2 regions of the Arthrobacter sunyaminii genome follow, and region 2 is predicted to be linked to the other one. Evidence: predicted binding sites of a transcription regulator. Region 2 holds the regulator's gene; the other holds the start of a gene.
What was found. Region 2 encodes Rex, which represses fermentation and respiration genes when NADH is low (regulators of the CRP and FNR family bind a similar motif). Its sites were predicted from a motif close to CTTGTGAANNNNTTCACAAG; they were not measured.
Positions count from the first base shown of each region.

Region 1 (9,620 bases), 790 kb from region 2:
GCGGTAAAACACTTCTATGAGTGTTCGTACCCCTGACCCCTATCCCGGCTGGCTTTCAGAAGATGAGCTCAGCGAGGCGAGGCAACGGCTTCCGATGGTCTATGTCGAAGCCGTTCCGGTTCGCTGCGATCCCCTGGGTTACGTCACGGAAGTGGGCCTGCTGCTGCAGGCCACTGCCGAGGGCAAGATGGTCCGGACCTTTGTCTCCGGACGCGTGATGTACCGGGAAACCATTCGCGCCGCACTGCTGCGCCATCTGGAAAAGGACCTTGGCCCGATGGCCCTGCCCCAGCTGCCGCCGGCGCTGGTTCCGTTTGCCGTGGCCGAGTATTTCCCCTCCCCCTCCCAGTCGGGATTGACCGATGAGCGCCAGCACGCCGTCGCACTGGCCTACCTGATCCCCGTCACCGGTGAATGCGACCCCCGGCAGGACGCCCTGGAACTGTCCTGGCTGACGCCCGAGGAAGCGCTAAGCCCCGACATTTATGCAGAGTTTGCGGGGGGACGCGGTGACCTGCTGCGGCAGGCACTGGCGTCGGCCAGCTGGGGCCGCTGAGTACCCGTTACAGCATCTTTATATACTGAGGGCCGACTGCTGCGAAGAGAAGGAATCTGCTATGCCTGAGAGCCAGCCGGAGTCTTACACATTCCGGGTCAATGCCGAGCTGCTTGCACCCGGGCAAATTCCGGTGCATGAAAGCACCTCACTGGCTCCGGTGAAGGACAGCTCCGTGGAGAATGACGACTTCGGCGTGCCCGCCCTGGTTCTCCTTGTTCTCGAAGACGGCATGACGCTGCGCCTGGCCTACGGCTCCTCCGTGCGTGTCCAGGCACCGGCACCGTCCGGTTCTCCGGCGGACGCGGTCCGGGTGGCACCGGTGGAGGAGGAGGACTACGCCGCAGTCGTTGCTGCGGCCGCCGCTGCGCACCCGGATGCGGACCGTGTCCAGGAAGTGGCTGCACGGCTCGGCCGTGGACTGAATGTGAAGTCCGGAAGCAACCTGCAGGACGTCCGGGATTTGGCACACACCCTGTACGTGGACCTGGACGACGCCGAAAACGCCCTGCAGGTCTGCAACATCATCACGGGGCTGCCCTTTGACGGCAACTTTGGCCGGTGGAACTGGATCCAGGGGGCCCTCTCCCTGGCCGCGCATATCACCCATGAAGCGGGCGACGAAGAAGCTTCAGCCGCCTATGCGCAGGCTGTCCGCGCCGGAGACGCAGCGGAAAGCGATCCGTTGAAGGCCAAGCTGGCCGCGGAACTGCTGCAGCGCCAGCTGAATGAACCCAACCTGTATGACCGGGAAATCCACCGCGCAGGGGAGGCCGGCGATGAACACGGCGAACGCGACTGGCGTGTCCTGAGGCTGGATGCCCTGCTGTACCTGCGCGCCCACGGCGGATCCCAAACGCTTTCGGAGCATGAGCTGGACCGGCGCATCCGCAACGAGCTGATTGCCGTCCGCGGCCTGAACCTCGACCTGTAGCGGGCCGGGGCCCGGTCTGTAGCGGCCGGGGCCGTCTGTAGCGGCCGGAACCCTAGGGACGGCTCGCGGACGGCAGCTGCCCCGAAGCCGCTTCCGGATGCGCACGGCGACGCGTGCGCCGGCTGTGCAAGTGAATGATCAGGACCATGACCATTCCCACTGCCGCTCCGATAACCGTCTCCACTGCCCGGTCCTTGATCAGCAACGCCGAGTTGCTCGGATGCGCCAGCTCGGTGCTGACCAGTGCCAGCGGCGTGACGACCACCTGGGCCAGTGCATATTGCCGGACCACAAGCATTTCCGCCCCAAACTGCAGCAGCGCAATCACGACGACCATTTGCCACGGTTCCAGCCCTGGCAGCAGAATCAGTGCGGTCAGCACCAGCCCGGCAAAGGTCCCCAGGATGCGGTGCAGGCCCCGGTAGAGCCGGTGGCGCACGCCCACCCCCACCAGCGGCACGGTTGCCGCAACCATCGCCCAGTAATTGTGGCCGATGCCCATCAACGTGGCGATGGACCCGGCAACCGCGGCAGCGATTGCGTAGAGGCCCGCGTCGATCCATACGGTTCTGCGCTGGGCGGCAGTAAAGCGGGGCCTTTCAGGCTTCACCCACGGGGTGCGGTGCGCAGAATGGAGCCGCCCGGACAGGCCGAGCAGCACGGAAAAGCTAACAGTTCCCACAGCCACCAAGAGTGCCTGCCACACGGGCGGCTGGTTCGGCACCGAAGAGATGGCGGCGTAGGCAAAAATGTGGAACAGTGAACCGGTGGGACGAAGCCGCCAGAACCCGGTGCCAAGTGTCCCCAGTCCCGCCACCGCGGTGGTGCCCAGGACGATTCCCCACGCGTCCGGCTCCAGCCGGGAGGTCAGCGCTCCGGCGGTGATGACAGCGAGCATCAGCGCACCGGCCCGCAGCTGGTGGCCGAACCGCTGCCGATGCGGCTCATTCCGGCCGTAGATGCCGGTAAAGGCACCGAAGGTGGCAAAGATGGCCAGGTCAATCCGGCCGAAAGCCAAGAGCAGCAGCAGGGGAATCCCCACCCCCAGACCGCAGCGCACCGCCACCTGATGATCATTGTTGGCGGGTGCGATCCGGAACATATCGCGCAGCAGGTTCAAGAGGCAGCTTTCAGGTACGTTTTGCAGGTGTCTGGGGTGCGGCCGATGCCGGCCTTTCCACCGTACGCCCGCCTGTTGCCGCACCCGGAAATATGTGGCGCGCATCCCAGCCGGAACGTCCCGGGCTCCGGCGGACTGCCGACGTCGGCGGGTAAGGCAAAATGGAGGGGTGTCCTCCTCAACATTTTCCTTCGCCCTCGGTAAGCGCCTGCGTGAAACCACTGCCCCCTCAGCTGAGCAGACGCAGGCCAACGGCGGTGAGTTCCAGGGCCGCACCGGCACCATCACCACGCCGCACGGCGAAATTGCCACTCCGGCCTTTATTGCCGTAGGCACCAAGGCCACGGTCAAGGCGGTCCTGCCCGAGTCCATGGCGGACCTTGGCGCACAGGCGCTGCTGGCCAACGCCTACCATCTGTACCTGCAGCCCGGTCCGGACGTGCTCGACGCCGCGGGCGGGCTGGGCAAGTTCATGAACTGGTCCGGTCCCACTTTCACCGACTCGGGCGGTTTCCAGGTGATGAGCCTGGGCGCCGGCTTCAAGAAGGTCATCAACATGAATGCGGACGGCACCACGCACGCAACCGGCGCGGATGACGCCGTCGCCCCCGGCAAGGAACGCCTGGCTCACATCGATGACGACGGTGTCTGGTTCAAGTCCCACCTCAACGGCGACAAGCACCGCTTCACGCCCGAGGTGTCCATGCAAGTGCAGCACCAGATCGGCGCCGACATCATGTTCGCGTTCGATGAGCTGACCACGCTGATGAACTCCCGCGAATATCAGGAAATGTCACTGGAACGCACCCGGCTGTGGGCTCTGCGCTGCATCGCCGAGCATCAGCGGCTCACCGAGGAGCGCGTCGGAAAGCCCTACCAGGCGTTGTTCGGCGTCCTGCAGGGTGCCCAGTATGAGGACCTGCGCCGGAAGGCTTCCCGGGATCTGGGCGCCATGGACTTTGACGGGTTCGGTATCGGTGGAGCACTCGAGAAGGAAAACCTCGGAACGATCGTGCGCTGGTGCACCGAGGAACTGCCCGAAGACAAGCCTCGCCACCTGTTGGGGATTTCCGAACCGGACGACATCTTCACCGCCATTGAAAACGGTGCCGACACCTTCGACTGCGTCTCCCCCACCCGCGTGGCCCGCACGTCGGCGTTTTACACGCCGCACGGGCGGCTGAACCTCTCCAACGCCCGCTTCAAAAAGGACTTCACTCCCCTGGTGGAGGGCTGCGACTGCTATGCCTGCGCGCACTATACGAAGGCGTACATCCACCACCTGTTCCGGGCCAAGGAAATGGTTGCCTCCACCCTGGTGTCGATCCACAATGAACGCTTCACGGTGAAGCTTGTGGACGACGCACGGCTGGCCATTGAAAACGGATCGTTCTTCGACTTCAAGGCCGAAACGCTCGGGAACTATTACAGCGCCAAGGTCTAGCCGGCAGCTCAGCCTTCCGGCGTACCGGCAGGCACTGCAGCGCCGTAACTTGGTTCGCGCTTCTTGATGGCCTTGATGACCACGGCGGTAACCGGAACAAACAGGAACTCAATGAGCGTCTTGTAGACGAAACCGAAGATCACGTAATTGATGAAGCCGCCGGCGTCGGTGATGCCGATGACCGGCGCGGCAATGGCGCAGAAGATCAGGGTGTCGGCGAACTCTCCCACGCCGGTGGAGGCCATGAGCCGTCCGATCAGTGCCCGTTCCCGGAACTTTTCCTTCATTCGGACCAGGACCCAGGAATTCAGGGTTTGTCCGGCCAGGAAGCCGAGCAGGCTGGCCAGCACGATTTGCCACACCGGGCCCAGTGCCAGCTCCAGCGCCGCCTGTTTGGCCTGCCCGTAGTCGTCGTCGAATCCCGGCAGTGCGATGATCACGGCAAAACTGGCCGCAGCCAGTGCCGCAACCGCAAAGCCCGTGAAGATGGCCCGCCGCGCCGCCTTGAAGCCGTAGACCTCGCTAATGACGTCGCCAAGGATGTAGGCCAGCGGGAAGAGGAAAAACCCGCCGTCGGTCACGATGCTGAAGTCGCCGAAGAACGGTCCCAGCACCACGCCCTTGGTGGCACCGATATTGGAAATGACGATCACCACGCACATGAGCGTCAGGATGATGTCGTAATGAGAGCTGCCGCGGACGGCAAATGCCGGAGCAGGCGCCGGATCGATGCCGGTGGAGGTGTGCATGGGTCTTCCGTTTCCTAGTGGTTCGCCTGGCTTCCGCCGGCTGTATTAGCACTGTGCCCGCTGCACCGGGCGGCCCGCAGGGGGCCGCCGTCAATTCTGCCACGTTCTGTCCGGCCGCACCGCCACCGTCTTTTTTGAACAGGTTCAAAAAGGTGCTGTATTCTTGCAGGCGTGCCGGAAACCGGGCGCACATAAGCGGATCTGCGCCTCTAACCGAACCAGCGCCAACAACTGAACTAAGGAGCGCTGATGACGGCGACGGTCAAGAGTGAAAAGACCCGACGGCTGTTGGTTGATTCCGCCCTCACCCTGTTCCGCACCCGGGGCTACGCCGACACCACAATGCGCTGCATCGCCGAAACGGCAGGGGTGTCAGTGGGCAATGCGTACTATTACTTCCGTTCCAAAGATGAACTCGTTGCCGAGTTGTACCGGCATCTGCAGGATGAACACCGCAGCGCCGCCCTGCCCCTTCTTCGCGACGGACACAACCTGGGTGAGCACCTGCGCCTGATTCTGTTGGCCAACTTGGACGTCATGGGACCGTTTCACGATTTTGGCGCCCATTTCCTGCGCACTGCCATGCCGCCGTCGTCGGCCTCCCCGCAGGGCAGCCGCGCCGGTGCGGATACGGGAGTTGGCCGGGCCAAATCGATCGCCATGTTCCGTCAGGCCGTCACCGTGTCACGCCCGCAGCCGCCGCTCGCCATCCGCGACGACCTGCCCGAACTCCTGTGGCTGGTGCACATGGGGGTGACACTTTTTTGGATTTATGACCGCTCGCCGGGACAGCGCCGCTCGCGCCGTTTGGTGGAGAACGTCGCTCCGCTGGCCGCGAAGCTGGTCATCCTCTCCCGCCTGCCCGTGGTTCGCAATATTGTGGAGGATGTAGTCCACCTCTTCCAGGGAGCCCGACGCGATGACTGACAAAGGCGGCGACGACGTCGTGCTTCCGCCCGCGTTGATACCCGCCCAGGCGTCTCCCGCCGCCGTTGCGACACAGCACCAATATGTTCCACCCGGCCCGCTGGCCGTCGCTCTGGGATACGGAGTTGCCTGCATTGTCCTGGCCGCAATCGCCACAATTGTGGTGGGGTGGGGGACGTCCCGGGACTTCTGGGGCTACGTTTGGACCGTTATTGTGGCCGCCTTCTACGCAGCCGGTCTCGGATTGTTCACCGCACTTCCCCTCGCCCTGCTTCTGGGATGGTTCCTGCGCGGCGTCCAGCACCAGGGCCTGCATGTACTCGCCTTCTTCATCGTGCCGCTGTTGCTCGGCTGGGTCATCATCGGGCTGAGCGTTCATGCCGTCCTGGTGCCGCTGCTCATGGGTGTTGCCATCGGATTGGCCATGGCAGCCGGCCGGGCGACCATCTGGCCTTTCGCCCGCGCCTAGCTTCCGGTTCCGGGCCTTGTTCCCGCCTCAAACACCCCGCCTGTCCGGCATTAAGCCGCGGTGGCACCGAAGATCGCTTTGGGTGGAAGATGGACTCATGTCTGCTAACACACACTCTGCCGAAACAGCCTCCCCGGCCGTCACCCTGACTATTGCCGGCTCCGAGGCCACCGGCGGCGCCGGCGCCCAGGCCGACCTAAAAACGTTCCAGGAACTCGGAACGTACGGGATAGCCGCCCTGACCTGCATCGTTTCCTTTGATCCGAAAGATAACTGGAGTCACCGCTTTGTCCCGGTGGAACCCCAGGTCATCAGTGACCAGCTCGAGGCCATCCAGACCGCCTATGACCTGACCACTGTTAAGCTCGGCATGCTGGGAACGCCCGCCACGATCGACACCGTTGCCAAGGCCCTCCAGAGCCAGGAATGGACCAACATCGTCCTTGACCCGGTGCTGATCTGCAAGGGTCAGGAGCCGGGAGCCGCCCTGGACACGGACCGGGCACTCAAGGCGCAGATCCTGCCGCTGGCAACCTTCGTTACCCCCAACCACTTTGAATCGATGTCCTTGTCCGGCATGGACTCCATCGAAAGCGTCGAAGACCTGCAGGAGGCAGCCCGCCGCATCCACGAAGCGTCCGGAGCCGTGGTACTCGCCAAGGGCGGAGTACGCCTGGAGGGCGACGACGCCGTGGATGTGTTTTACGACGGCCAGACGATGGAAGTGCTCCGGGCGCCCAAGGTCGGCGAAGTGGCTGTCAGCGGCGCCGGCTGCACCCTGGCGGCAGCCATTACTGCCGAGCTCGCCAAGGGAGCCACCCCGCTGGAAGCGGCGAAGACCGCAAAGGCTTTTGTGACCGAGGGGATCCGGAACCGGGTTTCCTCCCACACCCCGTTTGACGCCCTGTGGCAGGGTAACGCGGGGAATGGCCCGGCGCTGTAATAACCCTGCAACTTTGGTCCGCAGAAGGTACCGGTGGCCAATGGCCGCCGGTACCTTCTGCGGCATCAGTTAACGCCGCCGGTTAACGCCGGCGAAGCTTCGCGTACACCCGGTGCAGGGAAAGAGCCGTCTTGACCGTTCGGGAGTTCACCAGCCGCCGGTGTTCAGCCCGAAGGGAGGCCAGCTCCCCGTGCGCTTGAGCGAGGTAGGACCCCAGCCGATCCTCCTCGGCCTCGGACTGGGCAGCCATCGCAGACTGCGCGTAGAACTTCTCGCCAAGGGCCCTGGCTGCTGCCGCCCACTGCCCGGCAGCGCGAAAGACGGGCACCGGCGGAAGATCCTGCGGCGGGCCGGATACTGCCCGGTCCGAGAAGACTGCCGTCACACCGTCCCACCACTGCTTGGACCAACGGTTCCGGGCGGGCAGGACTGTGCCCAGATGAGCTGATACTTCCTCCTTCCGCTCCCAGACCTCTGTCAGGGCCGGAGCCAGCAGCCCCTCCTGCAGCCCCGGAAGGGGAAGGACAAAATCATCAAGACCCCAGTTGGCCAAGACGCCCTTCAGCCGAACCGCACTGTAATCATCCACGGCAAGGCCGACAACGGGCACTGAGCGGGAAAGCCCGAATACCGCCGGGTGGTAACGGGACGTCACAATCAGCGAAGCGCCGGCAGTCAGTGCAGCAGTTTCCCGTGCGGTGAGAACCGGCATGAGGCGGAAGGGAGAGGACATGGACTCGGCAATGCGGGCATGGGCGGACTTGTCCCAACCGTCCTCGTCTCCGATCCCTACATGGGGAAGGAACAGCACAGGCAGCCCGGTTTGACGGTGCAGAGCGTCCAACTCCGCGCCCAGCAAGGCATATAGATTTTCCAGGGAACCGGAAAGCGGAGAAATTGTGACCGCTACGTACCGGGGTTCCGGCGGATCAAAGGTGCGCCCTCCGGACAGGAATGACGCGTCGTCCACCCCCCGCACGGCGGGAACACCAATGCGGCGCGCGAGTTCAGCTGAAGATTGCTCCCGCACGGAGGTCAACTCCGCGGCGCGGAGCAGATCTGCCAGGACTACGGTGTCCGCGGCGCTGAGCTGCGGCCCCAGCGTCTGCCCGGAGACCACAACGGGCATGTTCAGCGACCGCGCGATGGCGACCACAGCGGCACGTTCATACAGCAGCCAGCCATAGCGTGAATTTAGATTTCCCCCGCCGGCAATGACCAGACCGTCGCACTTCCCCAGCTCACTGATCAGCCCCAGCGCCGGGTCGCCGGCCGGCAATTCGGCAGAGCCGGCCAGGTGTGCCCGGATTCGGCGCAGGTAGTCTTCCCGCTCGGCAGGCGGCCAGGGGAAAGCAAGCGCAGGTGCTGCGTCCAAGCCAAACAGCTGTTCCGTCTGCTGAGGATTACGGGACAGCATCAGGACCTGCAGTCCGCGGCTCCGGAGTTCATCCGCGGCCGCGTGCCCCATGGCCTCGTCACCGGCATGGTACGTGTCCTGGCCGAGATCGGCGAGGACGGCAATCCGCAGGGTCATCGCCGTCGCACTCCCTTAAGCGCACCCTTGAGCTTTGCTGCCGCCGTGCCCGCCCGCGCGAGGATGCTGGTCCGTTGCATCATGATGTGTTCCAGCCGCTGCGTGGCCTCGGTTAGCTGTTCCTGCATTTGGACCATCCGTTGCCGGTTCTCCAGCAGCATCTGTTCCTGCTCGGCCATCATGGCGCTGATCTGGAGAAGGACTCCCAGGTCCCTGCCGCTGCTGAGGTCCCTGCGCAGATACTCATCCCGGATGCTGCGGTCGAACCGCTCGTGGTCCCGCGCCTTGGCGAACAGGCTGTTGGCGTCGTCACCTCCTGTTGAGGGCCGCTGGCACCAGAACGCCAGCGGCTCCCCGTCGAGGAATCCAATACGATGGCGCGACAGCACCCGGAGGTTGAATTCCCAGTCACCGCAGACAGGGAGGGATTCGTTGTAATAGCCAAGTTCTTCATGCAGGGAGCGGCGGTAAAGGAACGAGATGGGCACCGCGCGATTAATCTGCAGCATGTCGCCCAGTGATATCTGCTGCATGTTTTCCCAAAAAGGCGCCGAACCGGTCTTGAGGATTTGTCCGTCGACAATTTCCTCATACCTTATTTGGGTTCTCACAACAACCCCTGCATCCGAAGAGTTTTCCAAATAGGAAACTGTCCGTTGCAGGAATTCCGGGTGCCAAAGGTCATCGTCATCATGGATGACGATGTACTCGGAATCACAGCTCTGAACACCGGAGTTGGATGCAGCTTCCATCCCCAGGCTCTGCTTGTTGTGCAGGATGTCAACGCGTTCCCTGGCCGCCTCCGGCAACCCGGCGATCACGTTGTCCACCGGCTCGGCGCTGCCGCCGTCATTGACGATCACCACGCGGAACTGACGGTAGGTCTGGTCAAAAATGTCTTGGAGGGCCCGCTGGAGGAAGTGCGGCCGGTTTTTGGTCCGGAC
Region 1 covers NZ_CP076456.1:303,019-312,638, reverse strand. The annotation lists gene KG104_RS01505 (NUDIX hydrolase family protein) at 17-556, shown strand; gene KG104_RS01500 (DUF6707 family protein) at 618-1,490, shown strand; gene KG104_RS01495 (FUSC family protein) at 1,543-2,592, opposite strand; gene tgt (tRNA guanosine(34) transglycosylase Tgt) at 2,780-4,054, shown strand; gene KG104_RS01485 (queuosine precursor transporter) at 4,063-4,803, opposite strand; gene KG104_RS01480 (TetR/AcrR family transcriptional regulator) at 5,053-5,730, shown strand; gene KG104_RS01475 (hypothetical protein) at 5,723-6,199, shown strand; gene thiD (bifunctional hydroxymethylpyrimidine kinase/phosphomethylpyrimidine kinase) at 6,297-7,142, shown strand; gene KG104_RS01465 (polysaccharide pyruvyl transferase family protein) at 7,225-8,676, opposite strand; gene KG104_RS01460 (glycosyltransferase family 2 protein) at 8,673-9,620, opposite strand, start outside.
Region 1: a site for Rex is predicted at 4,935-4,954, ahead of KG104_RS01485 (queuosine precursor transporter). Genes of this name have one in related genera too.

Region 2 (9,620 bases):
ACCTCGCCAACACCATCTGCGGAGGCAGATGGATCGCCACGGGCGGGGGCGGCTACAACGTGGTGTCCGTGGTTCCGCGTTCCTGGAGCCTGCTGATGTCCGTGGCGGCCAACGGCAGGATCCGCAGCAACACTCCCGTTCCGGAACCGTGGCGTAAGTATGTGAAGGAGCACTACGGAGAAGACTCCCCGCCGATGATGGGTGACGGCGTGGAACTCTGGTGGCGGTCCTGGGAAGTTGGTTATGACCCCAATGACGAGATTGACCGCACGGTGATGGCTACCCGCAAAGAGGTTTTTCCGCTGCACGGACTCGATCCCTGGTTTGATTAGCAGCGCGCGGCCGGGACGGGGCGGGAACCTGCCCGAGTCGGCCAAAACCGGGCTTTCCCCGGGGAACGGATAAAGTGGGTGTCATGGTCATCGATGATGTTTTTGCGGTCATTGCGGAAGGCACCCGCCGTGAACTGCTGGGAGCGCTGCGCAGCGGAGACAAATCCGTGGGCACACTCGTGGAGGAGCTGGAAGTCAGCCAGCCCACTGTGTCGAAGCACCTGAAGGTTCTCCGTGAGGCTGGGCTGGTCAGCATGCGGGCCGAGGGGCAAAAGCGCTACTACTCGCTGCAGACAGCTCCGCTGGAGGAGATTGTGCTGTGGCTGCGCGCGTTTGACCTGCCCTCGTTCTCGGCGGCATCCGCGGCAGACTCCCGGCTCGCGTCCGTAACCGCGGGATCGGCAGTTGCGCCCTCACGTCAGGGAAGGCCGCTGTTCACCGGCCGGTCAGGGGCGCCGGATCCCCGTTCCGCAGCGGCGGTCTCAGCGGCCGCACTGGAGCCCGGAAGCGCAGAGGCATCACCTGCCGGCGTGGATCCGGCCCTCGCGCCCCATCTGGGCCGCACTGTGGGCAGGGCTGCTGAACGCGCCGCAGACCTGCTGGGGCAGTTCCCGAAGTTCCGGCGTCGCCGCTCCTAGCCCTTCTTTCGCCGTCACACATCGCAGGCACGGCGCGCAAACGCTAGCGTAGAAGAGGAAATACGCTAAGGAGCATCACACCATGGACCCAACACTCATCAGCGTCCGGGATGAAGTCTTTCGCCGCAATCCGGGCGAAACTGAATTTCATCAGGCGGTAGTCGAAGTTTTCGACAGTTTGGAGCCGGTGCTCCGGAAGCATCCCGAGTTCCGCGACGCCGCCATCCTGGAACGCATCTGTGAACCGGAACGCCAGATCATTTTCCGTGTTCCCTGGGTCGATGACAAAGGCCAGGTGCAAATCAACCGCGGTTTCCGCGTGGAGTTCAACTCGGCGCTCGGCCCGTTCAAGGGGGGCCTGCGGTTCCATCCCTCGGTCTACCTGGGCATCGTGAAGTTCCTCGGTTTCGAGCAGATTTTCAAGAATGCCCTGACCGGGATGCCCATCGGCGGCGGCAAAGGCGGATCCGATTTTGACCCGCGCGGCAAAACGGACGCCGAAGTCATGCGCTTCTGCCAGTCCTTCATGACTGAGCTCTACCGCCACATTGGCGAGTACACGGACGTCCCTGCGGGGGACATCGGTGTGGGTGGACGCGAAATCGGTTACCTGTTTGGCCAGTACAAGCGGATCACGAACCGATACGAGTCCGGCGTGCTGACCGGCAAAGGCACCAGTTGGGGCGGTTCGCTGGTGCGGCCCGAGGCCACCGGCTTCGGCGTGGTGCTGTTTGTCGAGGAAATGCTCAAGACCCGCAGCCTGAGCCTGGACGGCCAGCGCGTCATTGTCTCCGGCTCCGGAAACGTGGCCATCAACGCCATCGCCAAAGCACAGTCCCTCGGCGCAAACGTCATTGCATGTTCCGATTCCCAGGGTTACGTAGTGGATGAATCGGGCATTGATGTACCCCTGCTGCGCGAAGTGAAAGAGGTGGAGCGCGGCCGGATGACCGACTACGCCAAGCGCCGGGGCAGCTCAGCAACCTATGTTCCCGGTGGCTCCATCTGGGACGCCGGCGCCACAGTGGCCCTGCCCTGTGCCACGCAGAACGAGTTGAACGCCGACGATGCCCGGACGCTGGTGAAATCCGGAGTCCTGGCGGTGGCAGAGGGTGCCAACATGCCCTGCACGCCCGAGGCCATTGAAATCTTCCAGGAAGCCGGCGTGCTGTTTGGCCCCGGCAAGGCTGCCAACGCCGGCGGCGTAGCCACCTCCGCGCTGGAAATGCAGCAGAACGCCAGCCGTGATTCATGGTCCTTCGAGCACACCGAACGCCGTCTGACCGAGATCATGGTCAACATTCACGACAACTGTGCGCAGACGGCGGAAAAGTACGGCTCACCCGGAAACTATGTGGTGGGGGCGAACATCAACGGTTTTGTCCGGGTGGCCGATGCCATGCTCGCCCAGGGTGTGATCTAAGCCCGGAGGCTCCGGCCGAAAGGATGGTTTGGAGGCCTAAGATGGCCCGCCAACTTCACTGGGGTGACGTGAGACACTAGAGTGGAAGACCGGGCAGCATTCCCTTGGCAGGCATCCGCGTCTGAGGACTCACCTGCCGTGCAGCTTGGTGGCTGCACATCAGCAAAGGAACAAAAGGCATATGGCAGACGAGGGCAATTTCTCGGACGTTCGGTTTCTGACCGTGTCAGAAGTCGCGGACGTCATGCGTGTGTCCAAGATGACCGTGTACCGGCTGGTGCACTCCGGCGAGCTGCCGGCCGTCCGTTTTGGGCGCTCCTACCGGGTGCCTGAATCCGCGGTGCAGCAGGTGCTTAAAAACGCCGTCTCCGACCGCCGAACAGACACCGCGTAGCGCTGTCACTGGATACCGCGGCGAGGCGGTACCCTGTTAAAGAACGTTTTACACCGTGGCAATTAACTGCCGGTGTCGACGCGCGGGTGCCAACGGTGCCGAAGCGTTGGAGCCGGCGTCTGACTATTTCAAGTTTGTGAGGACTCTGTGGGTTCAGTAATTAAGAAGCGCCGCAAGCGTATGGCAAAGAAGAAGCATCGTAAGCTGCTTCGCAAGACCCGCCACCAGCGTCGTAACAAGAAGTAACCAGGATCTTTCCTGGACAAACCCGCCGCCCCTTGGGCCGGCGGGTTTGTCATTTAACCAAAAAAGCCCCGGGTGTGGCCGGAAGACTAGCGGGAGCGGACCCAGGAAAAACCGCGCCACAGGCCGTAAGCGCCGCCCGCCACCGTGGCACCTTTTAGCCCCAGGGTTGCGGCGCGCCGGCCGGACCGGAAGTCATAGATGGGCCAGTTGCGGTCCCGGGCATGGCGGCGCAGCCGGGCATCGGGGTTGATGGCCACGGGGTGGCCCACGATGCTCAGCAGGGGGACGTCGTTATAGGAATCGCTGTACGCCCAGCAATGCTGCAGATCGAGGTTTTCCTTTTCCGCGAGCACCCGCACGCCTTCGGCTTTGGCGGGGCCGTGGAGGAACTCGCCCACCAGGCGTCCGGTGTAGAGGCCGCCGTCGATTTCACTGACCGTTCCCAGCGCCCCGGTCAGGTGCAGCCGGTCAGCAATCACGGAGGCCACCTCCACGGGGGTCCCGGTGACGAGCCAGACCGGCCGGCCGGATTTCATATGCTGCTCGGTGAGAGCACGGGTTCCCGGCCAAATCTTGGATTCGATCATCTCGTCATAGACTTCTTCGCCCAGAATGCGGATGTCCGAGGCTGCCAGCCCGGTGGCCAGCGTCAGGGCGGCGTCGCGCACTGAGTGAACATCCTTGAGATTCTCGCCCTGCAGCATAAACCGCAGCTGTTTGCGGGCAAAGCCGAACGCTTCGCGAAGCGTGAACACCCGGCGCTGGTACATCTTGCGCCCCACATGGAAAAGGCTTGCTCCGCGCATCAGAGTGTTGTCGACGTCGAAGAAGGCAGCCTCGCCAGGTTTGACCGCCGCTGCCATGGGCTCGACGGCTCGTACTGCGGTGGTTCTGGGCATACCCCGAGTCTACGCAAAAAGTTGGTCCTAACGGCCCGTGACTAAAAGCGGCAGGAGAAATAGACGGAGCGGCTAATTTAGAGGTATGACTTCTTCACCGGCTGCTCCGGACCTGCTCCTGCTTACCCGCCCGGGGTGCCATTTGTGTGCCGATGCGCGCAAGGTGCTGGAACGAATCAGCAGGGATTTGTCCATTGAGTGGCGCGAACAGTCCATTGAAGGCGATGCGGATCTGACGTCCCGGTTCGGCGAAGAGATTCCCGTGCTGATGATCGACGGCGTGCAGCGGGACTTCTGGCAGCTGGACGAGGCGAGGATCCGCCGGCTCCTGGAAGAGGGATGGCCCGGGCTTCGTCCGGACTCCCGCCGGGCATAGAGTGGAAATCCACCGACGGATAGAGACTTTGTGAGCAATTCTGAGGAACCCGCACCGGCAGGAGCAGTTGTCCACCGGCACATTCCGCCTGCCTCCCTGGCCCGGCTCACCATTTACCTGCGGGCGCTGGGCGCGCTGCTGGCGGAGGGTGTGGAGCGCGTCTCGTCCGACGAACTGGCGGCAGCGGCGGGAGTCAACTCTCCGAAACTGCGCAAAGACCTGTCCTACCTGGGCTCCTACGGAACCCGCGGCGTGGGATATGAGGTCTCCTACCTGAGCGACCAGATCTCAGCTGCGCTGGGGCTGACGCGCAATTGGCGGGTTGCCATCATAGGCGCCGGAAACCTCGGCAAGGCGCTGGCAGGATATCCGGGGTTCGGATCGCGCGGCTTCGAAGTGGTGGCCCTGTTTGACGCCGATCAAATGGTCGTAGGACAGGAAGTTGGCTGGCTGCGGGTGAGCCCCGTCAAGGATTTGGAAGCCGTGGTTCACCGTACGCGGGCCAACATGGCGGTGCTGGCTGTTCCCGCCGAGGTGGCCCAGGAATTGTGTGACAGCGTTATCGCAAGCGGCATTACCAGCATCCTGAGCTTCGCGCCCGTGGTGCTCCAGGTTCCGGATCACGTTCAGCTGCGCAAGGTGGACATGGCCACCGAACTTCAGATTCTGGCCTACCACGCCCAGCGGGCTCAGGCCTCGGATATAGCGGCGCAGGCGCGGGCCCGGCTCGCCACGTAGTAGTGGAGCCGCCGTCGCGGTTCCGGGTCAGGACTCGCCGAGATACTGGCTCCGCCTGGGCCGGAAGTACCTGGCGCAGTCCCGCCGGTACAGCAGTGCCAGGCCCAGGGCGGCCACCAGCAGCGCAACCGTTTGGGGAACCACCGCGTTCAGGACGGCCCAGACCAGTGCCGAGGCGACCAGGACCGAGCCTCCGATGCGAGCCCAGTTCCGTCCTTCCCGAATCATGGAGGCGAACAGCAGGTAGAGGCCGAAGACCACAAGCGTGGCAGCCAAGGTCACGAATTGCAGAACCGCTGCGTATTCGCCGGTGTCAACGCCCAGCTCTCCCAATTGGACGACGAGAGGCGGCATCTCGGTGACGGGCGCCCGGCTGGCCTGCACGCCGCTGATGAGGCTGATGCAGCCGGCCAGCATAATCAGGGCATAGGCCACCCGGACGGCACGCGGCCGCGGGCCCTTCCATTCGCTGTAGGGAATACGGGCAGGCAAAGCAGGAGCGGGGACCGCAGAGGGCATATCGGGAACCACCACGCCGGCCACCTCTCTGTGCCTGGGTGCCGGTGGCGCCGGATGTTTTTCCGTGGGCCGGGCAGCGGACACCGGCTCGCCGCCGGGTTCCCTGGGGCCGGATCGCGCTGTTCGGATGCGTGCAGTGACCAATGTTCGCACCTTGGTGCCCAGGGCGGAAACACGGGTTTTTTGTGGATCGGGGGAAGCAGGAAGGGAACTCATCGCGGGTGCCGCCTTCGTCCAAAGGGATACGCTCTCCGCGCCTGGATGGGCTGCCCATCCCAGCGGGAGATCAAACGCTACGCCGCTTCCCTGCTGTTGTGACCACTGCAGGCCCGCTCCGGGAGGCCCGGGCACCAAAAAAGCCGGTCCGTGGAAACGGTCCGGCTTTTTTGGTGCGTGCCGCCTCAGCAGCGGCTGCCTTGGAGGTCCGTCAGTAGGGTCCGAAACGCGGCTGACTGCGGAAATATGGCTGGGACTCAGGGCGGTACAGCAAGAAAACGCCGGCGATTCCGGCCAATGTGCCCAGCATGTTCAGCAGGTTCAGCGGCGAGGAGAAGGCCATTCCGGCCACCAGGGAAAGCAGCAGCCCGACGGCGGATATCGCCGCGAACACCGTGGCAACAATCCGTGCCCAGTTCTTGCCCTTGCGGATCAGGACGGCAAGCAGGACATAGATCAGCAGAGCGATCGCCGCCATCACCACACCGACCGTCACGAACGAACTTCGCATCAGCTCCGCGGTGACACCGGCGTCCTCCATGACCCGGCGGTCTTCGGGAGGAAGCGTGGCCAGGGGATCGTCGGCGGTGGAGAGCACCGTGATAATCGTGGACAGGAAGGTCACGATGCCGGCCGCGATGATGAGCCAGAAGCCAGTCATGACCTCGCGGGGCGCAGGCCCCTTGGCACCCGGAACCGGCCCGCCTGATCCCGGATACGCATATCCGGAGGGCTGCGGTGCCTGGTAGCCGTAAGGGCTTTGCGGCTGGCCATAGGGCTGCCCGTACGGCTGCTGTCCATAGGGCTGGCCATACGGGGAGGAAGGCTGGCCGGGCTGATTGGCGGATCCAGGCTGGCCATAGGCAGGGTACGGCTGGTCCTGCCCATACTGGGGCTGCTGGGGCAGCCGCTGTCCGTATTTGGGCTGGTCATCCGCCGGGCCGGGATTTGGTGGAACGAACGGATCCTGCGGATCCGGATTATTCGGTGGGGTACTCATCGCCGCCTGCTTGCTCGTTGGTGCGGGTACTGCTCCCTGCAAAGGACCGACCGGGCAGGAAAGCAGTAATCGGTTCCCATCCAGCCTATCCCGGGGCATAAACGACGGACACCCCGGCCCGAAGGCCGGGGTGTCCGCTGCGGCCCGCCGGAGCGGGATCAAATGTCTTGGTTAGGCTGCGGCCACGAAGGCTGCGTCAACGCTGATGGTCACCTTGTCACCGACAAGGACGCCGCCGGTCTCCAGAGCGGCATTCCAGGTCAGGCCGAAGTCCTTGCGGCTGATGACGGTGGAACCGGAGAAGCCGGCGCGGGTGGCGCCGAAGGGATCCACGGCTACGCCGTTGAACTCGGTGTCCAGGACCACCGGACGGGTAATGCCCTTGATCGTGAGGTCGCCGGACACCCGGTAGGTTTCACCGGAGCCCTCGATGCCGGTGACGGTGAAGGTCAGCTCGGGGAACTGCTCGACGTCGAAGAAGTCGGCGCCCTTGACGTGGCCGTCGCGGTTGGCGTCGTTCGAGTTGAAGGAAGCTGACTGGATGACGGCGTTGATGGCGGAATCCTCAAGCGAGGGCCCGATTTCCATCACGGCGGTGACGTCGTCAAAGTTGCCGCGCACCTTGCTGATGCCCGCGTGGCGGACAGTGAAACCGATCTCGCTGTGCGAGCCGTCGAGGGTCCAGGTACCGGTGGTGAGTCCGCTGGGGATCATGATGTGCTCCTGCTGCTGGTAGGTATCGGGGCGCTGCCCGCTGCATGTTCATGCATTTGCATCAACTATTGCACGGTTTAGTTCAAGCTTCAAGCATTGTGACGAATTTAGTCCTGCGCACTCTCTCTGCGAAACTTAGGAACATGTCGCGTGCCTCGATCCATCTCGTCCGCCATGGAGAAGTCTTCAACCCTGACGGAGTCCTTTATGGACGCCTGCCGGAGTTCCACCTGTCGGAGCTGGGCCAGCAGATGGCCCGCCGTGTCGCCGGATACTTTGAGGCGCAGAAGAACGACGGCGCCAAGCTGGTTCATCTGGTGGCCTCACCGCTGACCCGGGCGCAGGAGACCGCCGCACCGATCGCCGCATCCCTGGGCCTGGACATCACCACCGACGAGCGCATCCTGGAAGCAACCAACAAGTTCGAAGGGCTCTCCGGCGTCACCAGCCGGCTGCGCAACCCGAAATACTGGCCGCTGATGTACAACCCCTTCAAGCCGTCCTGGGGTGAACCGTATGCCGCCCAGGCGGAGCGGGTCATGGCTGCCGTGACGGATGCACGACTGCGTGCCACCGAGCTTGGCGGGGACCGCGCCGAAGCCGTGCTGGTCAGCCACCAGCTGCCCATCTGGGTCACCCGGCTGTCCGCCGAGGGCCGCAAACTCTGGCATGATCCGCGCAACCGCCAGTGCACCCTTACCTCGGTAACCTCCCTGGATTTCGACGGCGACACCCTCATTGCTGTCCGGTATGCCGAGCCGTCCGCCGACCTTCTCCCCGGTGCAGCGAACATCCCGGGAGCATAATAGAATTACTACGCGTTGTAGAAGTGGCCCCCCTGCCGCGATGAAAGCTGGAAATAGTTGAAGAATCCTCAGAGCACTCCCCAGCCGGATGCCATGCGCCGCCGCTCCTTCCTGAAGCTGGGCGCCGGCCTGGCCCTCGGTGTGCCCGCAGTGGCGGCAGCATCGGGCTGCGCGGTGGAGGATCCGCTGGCAGCGCAGGCCAAAGCGGGGGACAACAAGAACTACATCGCCGGTGACGGCTCCGTCACCGAATATGCCTCTGACCAGCGCGGCGAGCCCGTGCAGCTGGAAGGCACCCTGTTTGACGGCACCACCGTCTCGTCGTCGGAATTCGCCGGCAGCGTGGTGGTGCTGAACTTCTGGTACGCCGCCTGTGCGCCCTGCCGTAAGGAAGCTCCGGATCTGGTGGAACTTCACGACACGTTCGAACCCGAGGGGGCACGCTTCTTCGGAGTGAACATCAGAGATGAACGCAATACTGCGGAAGCCTTTGAGCGGTCGTTCAGCATTCCCTATCCCAGCTTCCAGGACAAGGACGGCGGAATTCTGCTGGCCATGACCCAGTTCGTGCCGCCGTCGGCCGTTCCCACCACGCTGGTCCTGGACCGTGAAGGCCGCGTGGCTGCGCGCATCCTGGGCCTGGCGGACAAGGGCACCTTGAAGGCCCTGATCTCCGACGCGCTGGCAGCTTAGCCGGCATGCTTCCCTCAGCCCTCGCCGCCGGTGTGCCTGCCGCCCTGCCGGCCGCCAATGTTTTCGCCGAAACCATCCTGAACGGATCCATGCTGCTGGCCATTCCGGTGGCAGCCCTCGCCGGCCTCGTCTCGTTCCTTTCTCCGTGCGTTCTGCCGCTGGTTCCCGGCTACCTGGGCTACGTCACCGGCCTGACCGGTGTTGACCTGCAGAAGCAGCGCCGCGGGCGGATGCTGGTAGGAATCGGCCTGTTCGTGCTCGGTTTTTCCGCCGTCTTTGTCATCATCGGTGCCGGGGTGGGCCAACTGGGCGGCTGGCTGCGCGGCGCGGATCAGGCTTGGATTCCGCAGGTCCTCGGCGCAGCCATCATCGTCCTGGGCATCGTCTTCATGGGCGGCCTGAGCTGGTTCCAGCGGGACCGGAAGATCACCGCCCGCCCGCCGGCGGGGCTGTGGGGCGCGCCGCTGCTGGGCATCACGTTCGGACTGGGGTGGGCCCCCTGCCTTGGCCCCACACTCTCGGCCGTGCAGCTGCTGTCCTTCTCCGGAGATGATGCCACCGCCGCCAAGGGCGCGTTCCTGACGTTCATCTATTGCCTCGGACTTGGCCTGCCGTTCCTGCTGATC
Region 2 covers NZ_CP076456.1:3,427,394-3,437,013, reverse strand. The annotation lists gene KG104_RS15595 (acetoin utilization protein AcuC) at 1-332, shown strand, start outside; gene KG104_RS15590 (ArsR/SmtB family transcription factor) at 416-970, shown strand; gene gdhA (NADP-specific glutamate dehydrogenase) at 1,053-2,393, shown strand; gene KG104_RS15580 (helix-turn-helix domain-containing protein) at 2,575-2,787, shown strand; gene KG104_RS15575 (30S ribosomal protein bS22) at 2,935-3,033, shown strand; gene KG104_RS15570 (HAD family hydrolase) at 3,120-3,932, opposite strand; gene KG104_RS15565 (glutaredoxin family protein) at 4,018-4,308, shown strand; gene KG104_RS15560 (redox-sensing transcriptional repressor Rex) at 4,339-5,046, shown strand; gene KG104_RS15555 (hypothetical protein) at 5,074-5,580, opposite strand; gene KG104_RS15550 (hypothetical protein) at 5,993-6,781, opposite strand; gene KG104_RS15545 (YceI family protein) at 6,953-7,498, opposite strand; gene KG104_RS15540 (histidine phosphatase family protein) at 7,639-8,301, shown strand; gene KG104_RS15535 (TlpA family protein disulfide reductase) at 8,395-8,994, shown strand; gene KG104_RS15530 (cytochrome c biogenesis CcdA family protein) at 9,000-9,620, shown strand, end outside.